3 regions of the Kitasatospora sp. NPDC058406 genome follow, and region 1 is predicted to be linked to each of the others. Evidence: riboswitches for the same ligand, from Rfam matches in the RefSeq annotation. Region 1 holds a riboswitch; each other region holds the start of a gene.

The links. A riboswitch is a leader RNA that binds a small molecule or an ion and turns the genes downstream of it on or off. The one in region 1 is predicted to bind cyclic di-AMP.
Region 2: another riboswitch for cyclic di-AMP. It lies ahead of ACFWOG_RS35945 (peptidoglycan DD-metalloendopeptidase family protein); the one in region 1 lies ahead of ACFWOG_RS06900 (transglycosylase family protein).
Region 3: another riboswitch for cyclic di-AMP. It lies ahead of ACFWOG_RS00680 (NlpC/P60 family protein); the one in region 1 lies ahead of ACFWOG_RS06900 (transglycosylase family protein).

What each region holds. Positions count from the first base shown of each region.
Region 1 covers NZ_JBHXKE010000022.1:21,018-26,135, reverse strand. Annotated here, with positions in the region: gene ACFWOG_RS06920 (Ppx/GppA phosphatase family protein) at 1-34, opposite strand, end outside; gene ACFWOG_RS06915 (DUF501 domain-containing protein) at 31-693, opposite strand; gene ACFWOG_RS06910 (septum formation initiator family protein) at 665-1,156, opposite strand; gene eno (phosphopyruvate hydratase) at 1,267-2,553, opposite strand; gene ACFWOG_RS06900 (transglycosylase family protein) at 2,806-3,759, opposite strand; cyclic di-AMP (ydaO/yuaA leader) riboswitch at 3,765-3,911, opposite strand; gene ACFWOG_RS06895 (cytochrome P450) at 4,142-5,118, opposite strand, start outside.
Region 2 covers NZ_JBHXKE010000291.1:4,325-9,442, forward strand. Annotated here, with positions in the region: gene purB (adenylosuccinate lyase) at 1-734, shown strand, start outside; gene ACFWOG_RS35940 (MFS transporter) at 763-2,313, opposite strand; cyclic di-AMP (ydaO/yuaA leader) riboswitch at 2,624-2,785, shown strand; gene ACFWOG_RS35945 (peptidoglycan DD-metalloendopeptidase family protein) at 2,789-3,799, shown strand; gene ACFWOG_RS35950 (DUF2470 domain-containing protein) at 4,339-5,058, opposite strand.
Region 3 covers NZ_JBHXKE010000002.1:33,069-38,186, reverse strand. Annotated here, with positions in the region: gene ACFWOG_RS00690 (NYN domain-containing protein) at 1-71, shown strand, start outside; gene ACFWOG_RS00685 (NlpC/P60 family protein) at 284-1,327, shown strand; cyclic di-AMP (ydaO/yuaA leader) riboswitch at 1,692-1,844, shown strand; gene ACFWOG_RS00680 (NlpC/P60 family protein) at 1,855-3,048, shown strand; gene ACFWOG_RS00675 (NlpC/P60 family protein) at 3,277-4,341, shown strand; gene ACFWOG_RS00670 (hypothetical protein) at 4,410-5,118, shown strand, end outside.

The DNA of each region.
Region 1 (5,118 bases):
CGCAGTCGATCGCGGCGACCCTGGTGACGGTCACGCGCCGTCCTCCCCGGCCTCCTGGGAGGCCCGCTTGGCGGCGCGCTCGGCGGTCTTCTGCTCCTTGGCCGCGATCACGGCCGCATCGTCCTTCGCCTTGGCCCGGTTGCGGGCCACCCGCTCACCGGCCGCGGTGACCTCGGCGGGGGAGACGCACGGGCCCTTGGCCCACCAGTCCTCCAGCAGGCCGATCGCCTCGTCGCCGAGCGGGTTGACGCCCTCGCCGGCCGCCAGCGAGTGGCCGACCAGCACGTGCAGGCACTTGACCCGGTCCGGCATGCCGCCGGCGCTCGGGAAGCCCTCCAGCACCTCGATGGCGTCGCGCCGGGCGATGTAGTCCTCGTGCGCCTTCCGGTAGGCGGCGGCCAGCTCCGGGTCCTCGGCCAGCCGGGCGCTCTGCTCCTTCATCACGCCGTCCGCCTCCAGGGTGCCGATCAGCGAGGCGGCCTTGGGGCAGGTCAGGTAGTACAGGGTCGGGAACGGCGTGCCGTCCGGCAGCCGGGGGGCCGTCTCCACGACGTCCGGGTTGCCGCAGGGACAGCGGTGGGCCACGCCGCGCAGGCCGCGCGGGACCCGGCCGAGCTGCGCGGCGATGGCCGCGACGTCCTCGTCGGAGACGGTGGGGTGGTTCTCAGTGGTCATGGGAGGAGCTGTCTCCAGCGGGGGCGGGGGCGGGTGGTGAGGGAGGGGCGGAGGCGGCGGCCGGGGCGGCGGCAGGGGCTGCGGCGGCGTCCACCGAGTCCCAGATGCCGGCGTACCAGGGCCTGGCCGCCTTGGCCGGCCCGGTGGCCGGGCCCTGTGCGGGCGGCGGCGCGCCGACGGACGACCTGGTCGCCTCCCCGGCGGCCGGGTCCACCGCGATGTACGGGGTCTCCCCCGGCATCGCGTAGTGCAGCCGGGCGCGGGCCTGCACCTTGACGTACTCGGGGTCCTGCCAGCGGGCCTTCTCCCGGCGGAGCTGCTCGACCTGCTGCCGGGCGTGCTCGGCCTTGGCCCGCTGGGAGGAGATCTCGGAACGCTGCGAGATGAACTGCCGCGTCGGGTACGCCAGGATCGCCACCAGCGAGCAGAGCACCAGCACGAGGACGGTCGCCCGGCTCGTGAACCGAGGCCGGGCCGCCAAGCCCGGGATCCTCCAGCCTGCCATCTCCGGTGTCCCCTCCTGGTCGCGACGGTGCCCCGCCGTCCACCCTACGGGGTGAACAGGCGGGGCACCGGCGGGAGCTGTGTGTGTCAGCCCTCGTACTTGAACCGCGGGAAGGCGCCGCGGCCGGCGTACTCGGCGGCGTCGTCGAGGATCTCCTCGATGCGCAGCAGCTGGTTGTACTTGGCGACGCGCTCGGAGCGGGCCGGGGCACCGGTCTTGATCTGGCCGCAGTTGGTCGCGACGGCCAGGTCGGCGATGGTGACGTCCTCGGTCTCGCCGGAGCGGTGCGACATCATGCAGCGGTAGCCGTTGCGCTGGGCCAGCTCGACGGCGTCCAGGGTCTCGGTCAGCGAGCCGATCTGGTTCACCTTCACCAGCAGCGCGTTGGCGGTGCCGGTCTCGATGCCACGGGCCAGGCGGGCCGGGTTGGTGACGAACAGGTCGTCGCCGACGATCTGGACCTTGTCGCCCAGCTTGTCGGTCATGGCCTTCCAGCCGTCCCAGTCCGACTCGTCCAGCGGGTCCTCGATGGAGACCAGCGGGTAGGCGGCGACCAGGCCGGCGTAGTACTCGATGAGCTCGGCGGAGGTGAGCGCCTTGCCCTCGAACTGGTAGGCGCCGTCCTCGTAGAACTCGGAGGAGGCGACGTCCAGCGCCAGCGCGACGTCCTTGCCCGGCACGTAGCCGGCCTTCTGGATCGCCTCGACGATGAGGTCCAGGGCCTCGCGGTTGGAGTCCAGGTTCGGGGCGAAGCCGCCCTCGTCGCCCAGGCCGGTGGAGAGGCCGCGCTCCTTCAGCACACCCTTGAGGGTGTGGTAGACCTCGACGCCCCAGCGGACGGCCTCGGAGAAGGACTCCGCGCCGATCGGAGCGATCATGAACTCCTGGATGTCGACGTTGGAGTCCGCGTGCGAGCCGCCGTTGAGGATGTTCATCATCGGGACCGGCAGGACGTGCGCGTTCGGGCCGCCCAGGTAGCGGAACAGCGGCAGGTCGCTGGCCTCGGAGGCGGCGTGCGCGACGGCCAGCGAGACGCCCAGGATGGCGTTGGCGCCGAGCGAGGACTTGTCCGGGGTGGCGTCCAGGTCGAGCATGGCCTGGTCGATCAGGCGCTGCTCGGTGGCGTCGTAGCCGACGAGCTCCGGGCCGATCTGCTCGATGACGGCCAGGACGGCCTTCTCCACGCCCTTGCCGAAGTAGCGGTTCTTGTCACCGTCGCGGAGCTCCAGCGCCTCGAAGGCGCCGGTGGAGGCACCTGACGGGACAGCGGCGCGGCCGGTGCTGCCGTCGTCGAGGCCCACCTCGACCTCGACCGTGGGGTTGCCACGCGAGTCGAGAATCTCACGGGCTACGACGACATCGATGGACGGCACGAGGCATCTCCTAGCGGAAACAGGTTCGGCTGACGGTGGGTGCTGTCGGCCGGACGATTGCGGAGTCGTTACGACCAGAGCCTAACCGCACGGGCTCTCCGGGCCACGTCGGCCCGGGTCCCGTCTCAGCGTGTGGCACGGCTACCCGCCGGTAGTTCACCTGGTTGCCCCACGGAAGGGGGCCGGATCGGGACGAAGGGGCCGGACCCGGTCGAACCCGGCCCCCCCTCGCGATCCACCGGCGAAACGGCATCAGCCGAGGGTGAGCACCTGGCCGGGGACGATCAGGTCGGGGTCGCCGCCGACGGTGCCGCGGTTGCCGTCGTAGAGCGCCTGCCAGCCGCCGGAGACACCCTGGCCGGCGGCGATGCCGGCGAGCGTGTCGCCCGCCCGGACGGTGTAGCCGTGGCCCGCGCCCTGCTGGGCGGCCGGGGCGCTCTGGGCGGCGGCCGGACGGGCGTCCTGGACCGCGGCCTGACCGGCGTACTGCTGGTAGACGCTCTGGTGGCTGGTCCAGTACCAGCCGCCGTTGTTCTCGTACCAGAACACCTTCGCGTCGGCGTCCCAGCCGGACATGCCGGAGAAGGACGGGGCCTGCCCGTACTGCTGCACCTGCGGCCGGTCCTGCTGGGCCTGCGGCTTCGGCGCGGCGTGCTTCGGGGCCTGCTTGGCCGCCTGGGCCGGCTTCTCCTGCTGGGCCGACTTCGGCGCGGCGTGCTTCGGCGCGGTGGTCTGCGGGGCGGTGGTCTGCGGCGCGCTCGGCTGGGTGGCGGCCTGCGGGACGGCCGGCTTGGCGTCCGCCGAGGTGTCGACCGCCGCCGGGGCGCCGCCCTTGCTCAGGCCCGCCTTCTTGGAGCAGACCGGCCAGGCGCCCGGCCCCTGCGAGGCGAGGACCTTCTCGGCCACCGAGATCTGCTGCGCCTTGGAGGCCTGGTTGGCCTGCGGCGCGTACGAGGTGCCGCCGAACGCCTTCCAGGTGCTGGGCGTGAACTGCAGGCCGCCGTAGAAGCCGTTGCCGGTGTTGATGCTCCAGTTGCCGCCGGCCTCGCACTGGGCGACCGCGTCCCAGGTGGAGACCGGGGCGGCGGAGGCACCGGTGGCGCTGAGGATCGGCAGGGCCAGCCCGACACCGGCGACGCCGGCGACGGCGATGGCCTTCTCGGTCTGGGTACGACGACGATGACGGCCGGTTCCGACGAACAGCATGAAGAGGTCCCTCTCCGCACGCCTGCGAGGTGAGCTGTCGGGTTCGGACCGGGAGGTGGCCCGGCCGCGCGAGGCGGCTTCACCCCAAGCCGTGGGGGACGGCAACAAACCTGGTTCCCCCGCCCCTGCCCAGGGTCTGGTCGGTTTCCCGGGGCACGACGGGCAGGACTCGGCGTTCCGTGCTCGGGGCTCGCAGCTGCGAACTCCACGGAGAGTAGACAGATCCGTAGAGCAATCACAAGCTCATATCGTCGGTATCACACGGAAATCACGTCAGGTGATGGATCGCCCACCAACGGGGGCGCTATGTCCGGGTTGGTGACGGTTCAATCTCGCCGTCCTGCCTGGTCGGAGACCTTCCGTCAGCGTGTCGCGGGTCGCCTCACCGATCGGACGGAGCACCGGACGACTGCCCGGAAGAGGCCCTTTCGGGCATCTTCTCGGGGGTGAATTCCACGGGAAGTTCACGAAGTCCACGCATGATCAGACCACCGCGCCACCGCAGGTTCTCCGGGCTCTCGGCGAGCCGCAGGTCGGGCAGCCGGGAGAGCAGCGTGGCCAGCGCGGACCGCCCCTCCAACCGGGCCAGCGGGGCGCCGATGCAGTAGTGGATGCCGTGCCCGAAGCCCAGGTGCGGGTTGTCCGCGCGGGCCAGGTCGAGGGTGTTCTCGTCGGCGAACCGCGCCGGGTCCCGGTCCGCCGCCGCGAGCACGACCAGCACCGGGTCCCCGGCCGGGATCAGCACCCCGCCGATGGTCAGCGGGCTGGTCGCGAACCGCCACGTCGCCAGCTCCACCGGCCCGTCGTAGCGCAGGAGTTCCTCGATCCCGGTCTCCAGCAGACCACTCTCGCCACGGGCGATCGACTCCTGGAGCAGGGCGCGCTGGCCGGGATTGCGCAACAGCGCGTACGTGCCGTTGCCGATCAGGTTCACGGTCGTCTCGAACCCGGCGAAGAGCAGGATGAAGGCCATCGCCGCGGCCTCGTTCTCGGTGAGGTGCTCGCCGTGGTCACCGGCCCGGATCAGCCCGGAGATCAGGTCGTCCCCGAGGTCCGCCCGCTTGCGGTGGATCAGCTCCGCCAGGTACTCGCGCATCCGCTTCACCGCGCGCCCCACACCGCCGCGCCGGCCACCGCCGTGCCGGATCATCATCCCGGCCCAGTCCCGGAAGTCGTCCTGGTCCTCGGCGGGCACCCCGAGCATGTCGCAGATCGCGTAGATGGGGAGCGGGAAGGCGAACTCGTGGATCAGGTCGGCGCTCCCGCGCTCCGCGAACCCGTCGATCAGCCGGTCGGTCAGCTGCTGCACCCGGGGCTCGAAGGCCGCCACCCGGCGCGGCGTGAACGCCTTCGACACCA
Region 2 (5,118 bases), on a different contig from region 1:
AGGTCTACCCGCGCTCGCTGGACTTCGAGGTGCTGACCGCCCTCGTCCAGCTGTCGGCCGCGCCGTCCAGCCTGGCCAAGACGATCCGCCTGATGGCCGGCCACGAGCTGGTCACCGAGGGGTTCAAGGAGGGCCAGGTCGGCTCCTCCGCGATGCCGCACAAGATGAACACCCGCTCCTGCGAGCGCGTCAACGGCCTGGCCGTCATCCTGCGCGGCTACGCGTCGATGACCGCCGAGCTGGCCGGCGACCAGTGGAACGAGGGCGACGTCTCCTGCTCCGTGGTCCGCCGGGTCGCGCTGCCGGACGCCTTCTTCGCGTTCGACGGTCTGCTGGAGACCTTCCTGACCGTCCTCGACGAGTTCGGCGCCTTCCCCGCCGTGATCGAGGCCGAGCTGGACCGCTACCTGCCGTTCCTGGCCACCACCAAGGTGCTGATGGGAGCGGTCCGCGCGGGCGTCGGCCGGGAGGCCGGCCACGAGGTCATCAAGGAGCACGCCGTCGCCTCCGCGCTCGCGATGCGCGCCGGCGCCCGGGAGAACGAGCTGCTGGACCGCCTCGCGAACGACGAGCGGATCCCGCTGGACCGGGCCGCGCTGGACGCGCTGCTGGGTGACCGGCTCTCCTTCACCGGCGCCGCCGGTGCCCAGGTCGCCGAGGTCGTCCGGCAGATCGAGGCGGTCGCGGCCGCCCACCCCGAGGCCGCCAAGTACGCTCCGGGCGACATCCTCTGACGTTCCGTCAGGCTGGTCCGGCGTCTCGTCAGGCGTCCGGCCGGGGCCCCGTCACCGTACCGGTGGCGGGGCCTTCGCCGTGCTCGGACGCCTCCGGCGCGTGGCCCGGATCCAGTGGCGGTGCGCCGGTGGCGCAGGCGTACCGGCAGTCCGGCTCGGCCACCGGGTGATCCTCCGGCGCCAGGACGTTGCCGTGCACGGTGACCAGCGCGGTCAGCCCGCCGGCCACCAGCAGCCCGGCGCAGATCAGCATCGCGGTGCGGAACGCCGCGTCCACCGAGGCCGGCACCTGGTAGGCGTCGCCGCTCAGCCCGGCCAACGACGGCAGGGCGGCGACCGCGAGCAGGCCGGCGGCCCGGGCGGCGGCGTTGTTCACGCCGCTGGCGATCCCCGCGTGCCGCACCTCCACCGCCGCCAGCACCGTCGCGGTCAGCGGTGCGACCAGCAGCACCATCCCGCAGCCCATCACCGTGACGGCCGGCAGCACGTCCGTCCAGTACGAGGCGTCGGGGCCGATCCGCAGCATCAGCAGCACGCCGGCGGCGCAGAGCAGCGGGCCGACGGTGAGCGGCAGCCGGGGCCCGATCCGCTTGCCCAGCCGTCCGGCCCGCGCGGAGAGCGCCAGCATCAGCACGGTGATCGGCACCAGGGCCACCCCGGAGACCAGGGGGGAGAAGCCGGAGACGATCTGGAGCTGCACGACGAGCAGGAAGAAGACCCCGCTGAACGCCGCGTAGACGGCGAGGGTGACCAGGTTCACCGCCGTGAACAGGCGTGACGAGAAGAGTCCGAGCGGCAGCATCGGCTCCGGCGTGCGGCGCTCGACCAGCACGAAGGCCACGCCCAGCAGCAGCCCGGCCGCCCCGGTGAGCCAGACCCCGGGGGAGAGGCCCTCCCCGGCGGCGGTCAGCGCGTAGGTGAAGGTCCCCAGGGCCACTGCGGCCAGCACCGCGCCGAGGACGTCGAACCGGCCGGTCGAGGACTCGTCCCGGCTCTCCGGCACGTGTCGGGCGGTCACCGCGACGACCAGCACGGCCAGCGGGACGTTCAGGAGGAAGATCCACCGCCAGCCCGGCCCGTCCACCAGCCAGCCGCCGAGGAACGGTCCGACCGCCGCCGACACCCCGCCGAGGCCGGACCAGAGGCCGACCGCGGCGGAGCGGTCCTCGGGGTGGAAGACCGCCTGGAGCATCGCCAGTGATCCCGGGGTGAGCAGGGCCCCGCCGACGCCCTGCACCGCGCGGGCGGCGACCAGCACCTCGATGGTGGGCGCGGCCGCGCAGGCCGCGGAGGCGACGGCGAACCAGACCACGCCGAGCAGGAAGATCCGGCGCCGGCCGTACCGGTCCCCGAGCGCGCCGCCGAGCAGGATCAGCCCGGCCAGGGTGAGCAGGTAGGCGTTGAGCGTCCACTGCAGGGCAGCGAGCGGGGCGTCGAGATCGGTCCCGATCCTGGGCAGCGCGACGTTCACGACGGTCCCGTCGAGCATCGCCAGGCTGGAGCCGAGCACCGTCGCCAGAAGTACCCAGCGACCCTGCGCGGTGCCCAACCGCAGGATGCCGGCCTCGGAGGTGGCCACGGCATGATCGTCCGCCCCGGGGGCCGACGTGACAAGGGTCACCGGGGGCGTGTCGGCGGATGGCTTTCCGTGAGTGATCGTGTGCGGACCGGTCCGGAAATCGGCGGAGGGTCGTGGATCAGTGGCACGCCGTGAATCGATTGTGTGCGTACTGTGCAGCCGATCATTCGGAGCGTGACGGCGGTCCGGTGTTTTGTTGCGAGTTCAAGAGATCGACATTGCTTCACTCGGACGGATGAGTTTTAGTTCAGCGACCGCCCGGCGTCAGCCCGGGTGGCCACCGGGTGGAACGCCTAGTCCTGCCGCTGCCCGGTGGTACGCAACGAACTCTGTTCGGCAGGAGCGGGGGACCCAAAGGTAAGTCGCCGGACCGGAATTCGCGGTCCGGCTTGGGGTGAAGCCGCCTAGATGCGGCCGGGCAACTCCAGCCCGAACCCGACAGCTCACCTCGTAGGCGTCGGAGAGGACATCAGCCATGGCCGCACAGGCTCGTCGTATCGCCCTGCCCCGCGCCGTCCGCATCGGTATCGCCACCGCCGTCACCGGCGCCGCCTTCGCCCTCCCGCTGGTCACCGCGGTGAGCGCCCAGGCCCACGAGGCTCCGGCCGCCAAGCCCCACCAGACCAGCACCTGGAACGGCGCCGCCAGCGTCGACGCCGCCCCGGCCGCCGAGACCGCCCCGGCCGCCGCGGCCGAGGAGACCTACAAGGTCGCAGGCGGGGACACCCTGTCGAAGATCGCCGACGCGAAGAACGTCCAGGGCGGCTGGGAGGCCCTGTACGAGCGCAACCGCTCGGTCGTCGGCGCCAACCCGAACCTGATCTACCCGGGCCAGCAGCTCGCACTCGGCGGCAAGGCCGTCGAGGCCGCCAAGCCGGCCGCGCCCGCCGCCAAGCCGCAGGTCTCGCAGGACTCGGTGAAGCCGGCCGCCAAGCCCGCCGCCCCGGCCGCGAAGCCCGCCGCCCCGGCCGTCAAGCCGGTCGCCCCGGCCGCGAAGCCCGCCGCGCCCGCCGCCAAGCCCGCGCCGGTCCAGGCCGCGAAGCCCGCCGCCCCGGCGCCGGCTCCCGTGGTCGCCTCCTCCGGCTACGTCGCCCCGCTGGCCGGTACCAAGCTCGGTACCGCCTACGGTGTCGCCGGTTCCATGTGGTCCTCCGGCCACCACACCGGTGTCGACTTCTCCGCTGCCACCGGCACCCCGCTGCGCGCCATCGCGGCCGGCACCGTGGTGAAGGCCGGCAACGGCGGCGCCTACGGCAACGAGGTCGAGATCAAGCTCGCCGACGGCAAGTACGCCCAGTACGCGCACCTGTCCTCGATCGCGGTGAAGGTCGGTCAGACCGTCACCGCCGGCCAGCAGATCGGCCTCTCCGGTGCGACCGGCAACGTGACCGGCCCGCACCTGCACTTCGAGATCCGCACCGGCTCGGAGTACGGCTCGGACATCGACCCGATCGCCTACCTGCGGGCGCACGGCGTCTCGATCTGATCGAGCACCAGAACCACCGCTGGGTGCGGGGTGAACGACCTCCCGGAATGGTCATGTCGGGTGACCGCTTGACCGGGTGATCGCCGCACCACCAGTGGATCCACGGGCGCGGGACACGCCCGTTGGGCCGGCCCGGTTCGCGAGACCTCCTCTCGCGAACCGGGTCGGCCTTTGTCGTTTACTCCCCCCGGGGGGGATCTTTCCGGTGGCTTGTCCGCCCGGCCGGATTCCCGCCGAATTCAGGCCGAATCCCGAAGGGTTCCGGAAGGGTTCCGGAAAGGGCTCGGTGAGAGTTCGGGAGGGGTTTCCGGGCGAACGGATCGTTCGGGTGCCGTCAGCGGCGCGGGGCGGTGGTGCCGGTCGGCAGGGTTCGCCGGAGTGTGCGGCCGCCGGGGACGCGCGGGTGGGCGCGGTCGACCCGGTGGACGCTCGCGGAATCTCCCGGCCGACCGGGTCCGCGGCATGGGTGGCCGGCGGTGCGCGGCCGGCCGTCAGCGGCCGGGCCGGGCGGGAGAGTCGGGCCGGGGGTAGGGCGGGGGTCAGCGCCGGTGCGCGGGCTCGGCCTGCTGCGCGGCGGTCAGCAGCTGGTGCACCCGGTGGCCGAAGTCGTCGGCGTCGTGGGCCGGTTCGGGGAAGACCAACCGGACGTCACGGTGGCCGTGCGCGTGGTCGAGGCGGAGCACCAGGCCGTACCGGTCGAGGGCGAGCGGCCGGACGTCGGGGTGGTCGACGAGCAGCTCCGGGTCGAGGAGGCGGGTGAGCACCGCGAGGGCGTCCGGGTGGTCGTCGGCGAGGTGGGTGAGCATGCCGGCCTCGTAGCGGGCGAGCGGGTCCGGGGTGGCGAGGGCGAGGTCGGCGCCGGTGAGGGCGCTGGTGCCGTACGGGGTGGAGAGGACGGCGTGGGCGACGTCCAGGCGGAGGTGGACGCTGAGGCCGTCGTCGGCGAGGTGGGCGAGGTGGAGGCGCCCGGCCAGGGTGAGGCGTCCGCGGACCCGGTCGCGGACGGCGACCGGCGCGATGTCGGTGAGGTCGAGGACGACGGGGAGTCCGTCCTGCTCGCGGACGGTCGCGAGGGTGAGCGGGGCGTCGAGCGGGGCGCGCAGGCGGAGCCTGGAGCCGTGGACCGAGACGGGGGTGGTGAGTTCGTGGTGCTCGCCGAAGGCGCGGACGACGACGGAGGAGGCTGCGCAGAGCAGGCTGCCGACCCGTTCGGCGGCGGTGGGCTCGGGGACCTCGGCGTCGATGGGGGTGGGGTTCATGGCAGCCTCCGGCTAGTTAGGTGAGGCTAACCTAATGACTTGCGCTGCGTGAGGCAAGGT
Region 3 (5,118 bases), on a different contig from region 1:
AGGGCGTACGGAAGGCGGGCGCGCGCCCTGTAGCCTCCGTTCTGCTGCTCAATCGGCTGGCCCGGCCGTAGCCGTGCGCCGGTTCCGAGCGGGCGGGAATGACGCCTGGTCAGCGCCGGGATTGCGGCGATGTGAGGGTCTCGTGAAGTCAGGGAGTGGGGGACGGGTTCACGCCAACGGGGGAGTGGCGCAAAGCATGGATCTTCACTAGTGTCTGGCGTCAAACCTATTTTCCGGATTCTCACCCGTTCAGGTGAGTCCATTGGAAGAAGGAGCCGGTCTTTTGGCCTCCCACCGCCGTCCCAAGCAGCCGAGCCGCGCGCGAGTCACCGTGCTCACCGCGGCCGCTGCGACCGCGGTCGCTCTCTCCGCCCAGGTCGCCGCTCACGCCGCGCCGAGCCCGTCGCCCAAGAAGGACGACGTCAAGGCGCAGATCGACCAGCTGCAGGAGGAGGCCGAACAGGCCACCGAGCGATTCAACGGCGCCAAGGAGCGGGCCGACCAGCTGCGCAAGCAGGCTGACCAGCTCCAGGACCAGGTGGCCCGCGGTCAGGAGCAGATGACCCAGCTTCAGGCCGGGCTGGCCGAGGTCGCGGGTGCGCAGTACCGCACCGGCGGCATCGACCCGTCGGTCCAGCTGATGCTCTCCTCCGACCCGTCCGGCTACCTGGACAAGGCCAGCAGCGTGCAGCAGGCCAGCTCCAGCCAGGCCGAGGCGCTCAAGGGGCTCCAGGACCAGCAGCGCCGGCTGGACCAGCAGAAGGTCGAGGCGGCCGCCGTCCTGGCCTCGCTGGACACCACCACCAAGGACCTGAACCAGTCCAAGGCGGAGGTGAACAAGAAGCTCAAGGAGGCCCAGGACCTGCTGAACTCGCTCAGCGCCGCCGACCGTGCGGCCCTGAAGGCGGCCCAGCAGCAGGCCGACCGCGCCTCGCGCGGGACCGAGCGCCCGGACCTGGGTGAGCTCCCGAAGGCCTCCGGCATGGCCGGCTCCGCGGTGGCCCTCGCGATGGCCCAGCAGGGCAAGCCGTACGGCTGGGGTTCCACCGGCCCGAACAGCTTCGACTGCTCGGGGCTCATGGTCTGGGCGTACGGCAAGGCCGGGGTCTCGCTGCCGCGTACCTCGCAGGCCCAGGGCAACTACGGCACCCGGGTGCCGTCGCTCGCCGAGGCGCAGCCCGGTGACCTGATCATCTACCGCGACGACCGCAGCCACGTCGCGATGTACATCGGCAACGGCATGGTGGTGCACGCACCCCGCACCGGTGACGTGATCAAGGTGATGAAGGCCGACGGGATGAAGATCAACACGATCCGCCGCGTCTGACGCGCCGGGGTGTCCGGCCGTTTGACGGTCCGCCACGACACGCCCGCGGGCCCGCCGAAGGTCCTGTGATCCGCGCCACCTCCGAACGGGGGTGGCGCGGGTGTTTCGGCCGCCGGTTCGACCGAGAGGTGAGGAACGATCAGCTCCGTGTACGGCGCTGGTCACACCCGGTCATATTCACAAATGAACTTCGGTATTCTTCTAGCTTTTTTCCGACAAGGATTTGAACGGATCACGGATCTGTTACTAGGGTCGTACCTCGAACCACCGCACAGTCGATCACCCAGTCCGGGTGGCGGCGGTGGTTCCCGCCGAGTTCGTGAAACAGCGGGACGGGCAGTCGCCCGTCCGAGTGAGAGCCCAGCAGTCGGGGGCGCTGTGGAGTGGAGCCGGGGAACCACGTTCCTCCGGGGTGAATCGGCGCCAGGTCGGTCGCGTGAGCGGCCGGTGAGGCGTCGTAGGGCACGCTTCCGCCCGAACCCGTCAGCTCACCCGGTAGGCGGATGAGGAAGAAGGAGTCCGCCTTCGTGGCGTCCCATCGTCGTCCCAAGCCCGCCGGCCGCACCCGGGTCTCGATCATGACCGGCCTCGCCGCCGCGGCCGTCGCCCTTTCCGCGCAGTCCGGCGCCCACGCCGACCCGACGCCGACCAAGGACCAGGTCAAGGAGCAGGTCGACCAGCTCAACGAGCAGGCCGAGATCGCCACCGAGAAGCTCAACGGCGCCCAGGCCAAGCAGCAGGAGCTGCAGAAGCAGGTCGGCGACCTCCAGGACAAGGTGGCCCGTCAGCAGGCTGTGGTGACCGAGGCGCAGGGCGGCCTCGCCGAGATCGCCGGCGAGCAGTACCGCACCGGCGGCATATCGCAGACCGTCCAGCTGGTGCTCTCCTCCAGCCCGGACAACTTCCTCAACCAGGCCGACGCCCTGAACCAGGCCGGTTCGACCCAGTCCGGCGCGCTGAAGGAGCTCCAGGAGCAGCAGCGCAGGCTCGACCAGGACCGCACCGAGACCCAGAACAAGCTCGGCGAGCTGGAGGCCACCACCCAGCAGCTGAAGACCTCCAAGGAGGAGGTCCAGGCCAAGCTGACGAAGGCCCAGGACCTGTTCAACACCCTCAGCGAGCAGGAGCGCCTGGCGATCCGCGCGGCCGAGGAGAAGGCCGCCGCCGAGGCCAAGGCGAAGGCGGACGCCGCCAAGGCCGAGGCCGCCAAGGTCGCCAAGGCGAAGGCCGACGCCGAGCGCGCCTCCCGCGAGAACGACCGCACCAACCTCAGCGCGCCGTCCGCCCAGGCTCCGTCCACCCAGGCGCCCGCCGCGCCGGCCTCCTCCGCTCCGGCGGCGCCGAAGCCGGCCGCGCCCGCCGCCAACAGCTCGCGCGCCGCCGCCGCGATCGCCGCGGCCGAGAGCAAGCTCGGTGCCCCGTACGTCTACGGCGCCACCGGCCCGAGCAGCTTCGACTGCTCCGGCCTCACCGGCTGGGCCTACGCCCAGGCGGGCGTGTCGCTCCCGCGCACCTCGCAGGCGCAGGCCGGCGCCGGTACCCGGATCGGCTCGGACATCTCCCAGGCCCAGCCCGGCGACCTGGTCATCTTCTACGGCGACCGGCACCACGTCGGCATCTACGTGGGCGGCGGTCAGGTCATCCACGCCCCCAAGCCGGGTGCGTCGGTGCGTTACGAGGCGGCCTCCAACATGCCGGTCAACTCCATCGTGCGCCTCTGATCCCCGATCACGCGGTCCGTACGGGCCCGGTCTCCCCGCGAGGGGAGGCCGGGCCTGCGGCTTTTCCCCCGCTCGGGCTGATGTCCGATTGAGGGTCAAATATTCGGGTTGGGAGGGGTTTGGACTCGGTTGCCCGGACTCGCTAACGTCTGCCACCGGACTCCCGCTTCCAGCCGTCCTCCCCGGGGCGGCGGCGGGCCGTTGCCGCAGGATCGGAGCCGACGCCGCATGCCCGTGCACCGCCGTTCCCCGCTGTCAGGTGCGCACGCCCTCGCCCGGGCGCTGGTGCTCACCGCGGCGGCCACCACCGCGCTGGGTGTGGCGACCGGAGGCACCGCCCAGGCGGCGCCCGGCTCCCCGGACGGGCCCGCCAACCGCAAGGACGTCAAGGCCCAGGTGGAGCAGCTGTACGAGGAGGCCGAGCAGGCCTCCGAGCGGCACAACGCCGCCCAGGAGGCCCAGCAGAAGCTCCAGCACGAGACCGGCACGCTCCAGCAGCAGACCGCCGTCGCCCAGGACGAGCTCAACCAGCTCCGCGGCGACCTCGCGGCGGTGGCCGGCGCCGAGTACCGGGGCGGCGGCATGGCGCAGACCGTGCAGCTGATGCTCTCCGCCGACCCGGCGGGCTACCTCTCCCGGGCCCGCAGCCTCGACCAGGCCGCCGAGCGGCAGAACGAGACGCTCCGCGAGGTGGTCGCCCGGCAGCGCGGACTCGACCAGCGCCGCGCCGAGACGTCCGCCAAGCTCGCCGAGCTGGACCAGACCCGCAAGGCGCTCGCCGAGAGCAAGCAGCAGATCCAGCAGCGGCTGGCCAAGGCGCAGCGGCTCCTCAACAGCCTCGGCGTCGTCGAGCGGGCCCGGCTGGCGGCGCAGGACGCCCGGGAGGCGGAGCAGCGGGCCACGCGCGGCACCGACCGGCTGGACCTCGGGACCGCCCCGCCCGCCTCCGAGCGGGGCGCCGCCGCGCTGGCCGCCGCCGTCAAGATGATCGGCTCGCCCTACGTGTACGGATCCACCGGGCCCAAGGCGTTCGACTGTTCCGGTCTGATGTACTGGAGTTGGCGGCAGGCCGGAGTGACCCTGCCGCGCACCTCGCAGGCCCAGGCGTACGCCGGCCGGCGGGTGGGACTCTCCGAAGCGCGGCCGGGAGACCTGGTGATCTTCTACCGGGACATGCACCACGTCGGGATGTACGCCGGCGGCGGCGTGATCGTGCACGCCCCGTACCCGGGGGCCAAGGTCCGCTACGAGAGCGTCGGCGCGATGCCGGTCGCGGGGGTGATCCGGCTCTGAGCCGCCCCGGCCCCTCCCCGGCCGGCGCCACGGGCGGCGGCCGGACGCTGTCCCGGCGCGGCGCCCTGTTGCTCGCGGCCGCCGGTCTGGCCCAGCTCTCGATGCCAGGGGCCGGCCGGGCCGCTCCGGCGTCGGCCGCGGCCGACGAGCACGCCGAGGTCCTCGCGGCGCTGGACGAGCGGGCCCGGGCACTGACCGCGGGGCCGCCCGCCCTGCCGGTCCGGGCGGTCTACCGCAACCTGCTGCTCGGTCCGGTGGACCCGGCCGGTCGGTGCTCCGCCACCGCCGAGCTGGCGGTCACGGTGACCGGGTACGACGAGCAGCCGGTGGTGTACCCGCGCCGGCTGACGCTGGCCGGGAGTGCCGGGGACCGGCGGGTGGAGCGGGAGGAGGGACTCGACGGCCCGCCCCCGCTCTGGGACCTCGGTGCCGTCCGCGCCGCCGCCGGTGAGCGCTGCCTGGTGCTCGGCCCGGCGGATCCGCCCGCGCTGGCCGGGCTGGCCGCCGCCGGCGACCGCGCCGTCCCGGCGGTCGAGGCGCTCTGGGGCAGCGACTGGGCGGGCCGGCTGCTGTTCCACCTGCCGGCCACCGAGGAGCAGTTCGCCCGGCTGGTGGCGGGCGGCTCGCCCGGCTGGTCCGGGATGGCGGCGGTCACCGTCGCGGCCCCCGGGGCGCCGCGGCACGCCCCGGCCGACCGGATCGTGGTCAACCCCGGGGCGTACGGGCGGCTGAGCGACTTCGGCCGGCAGGTGGTGACGACGCACGAGGCGGTACACG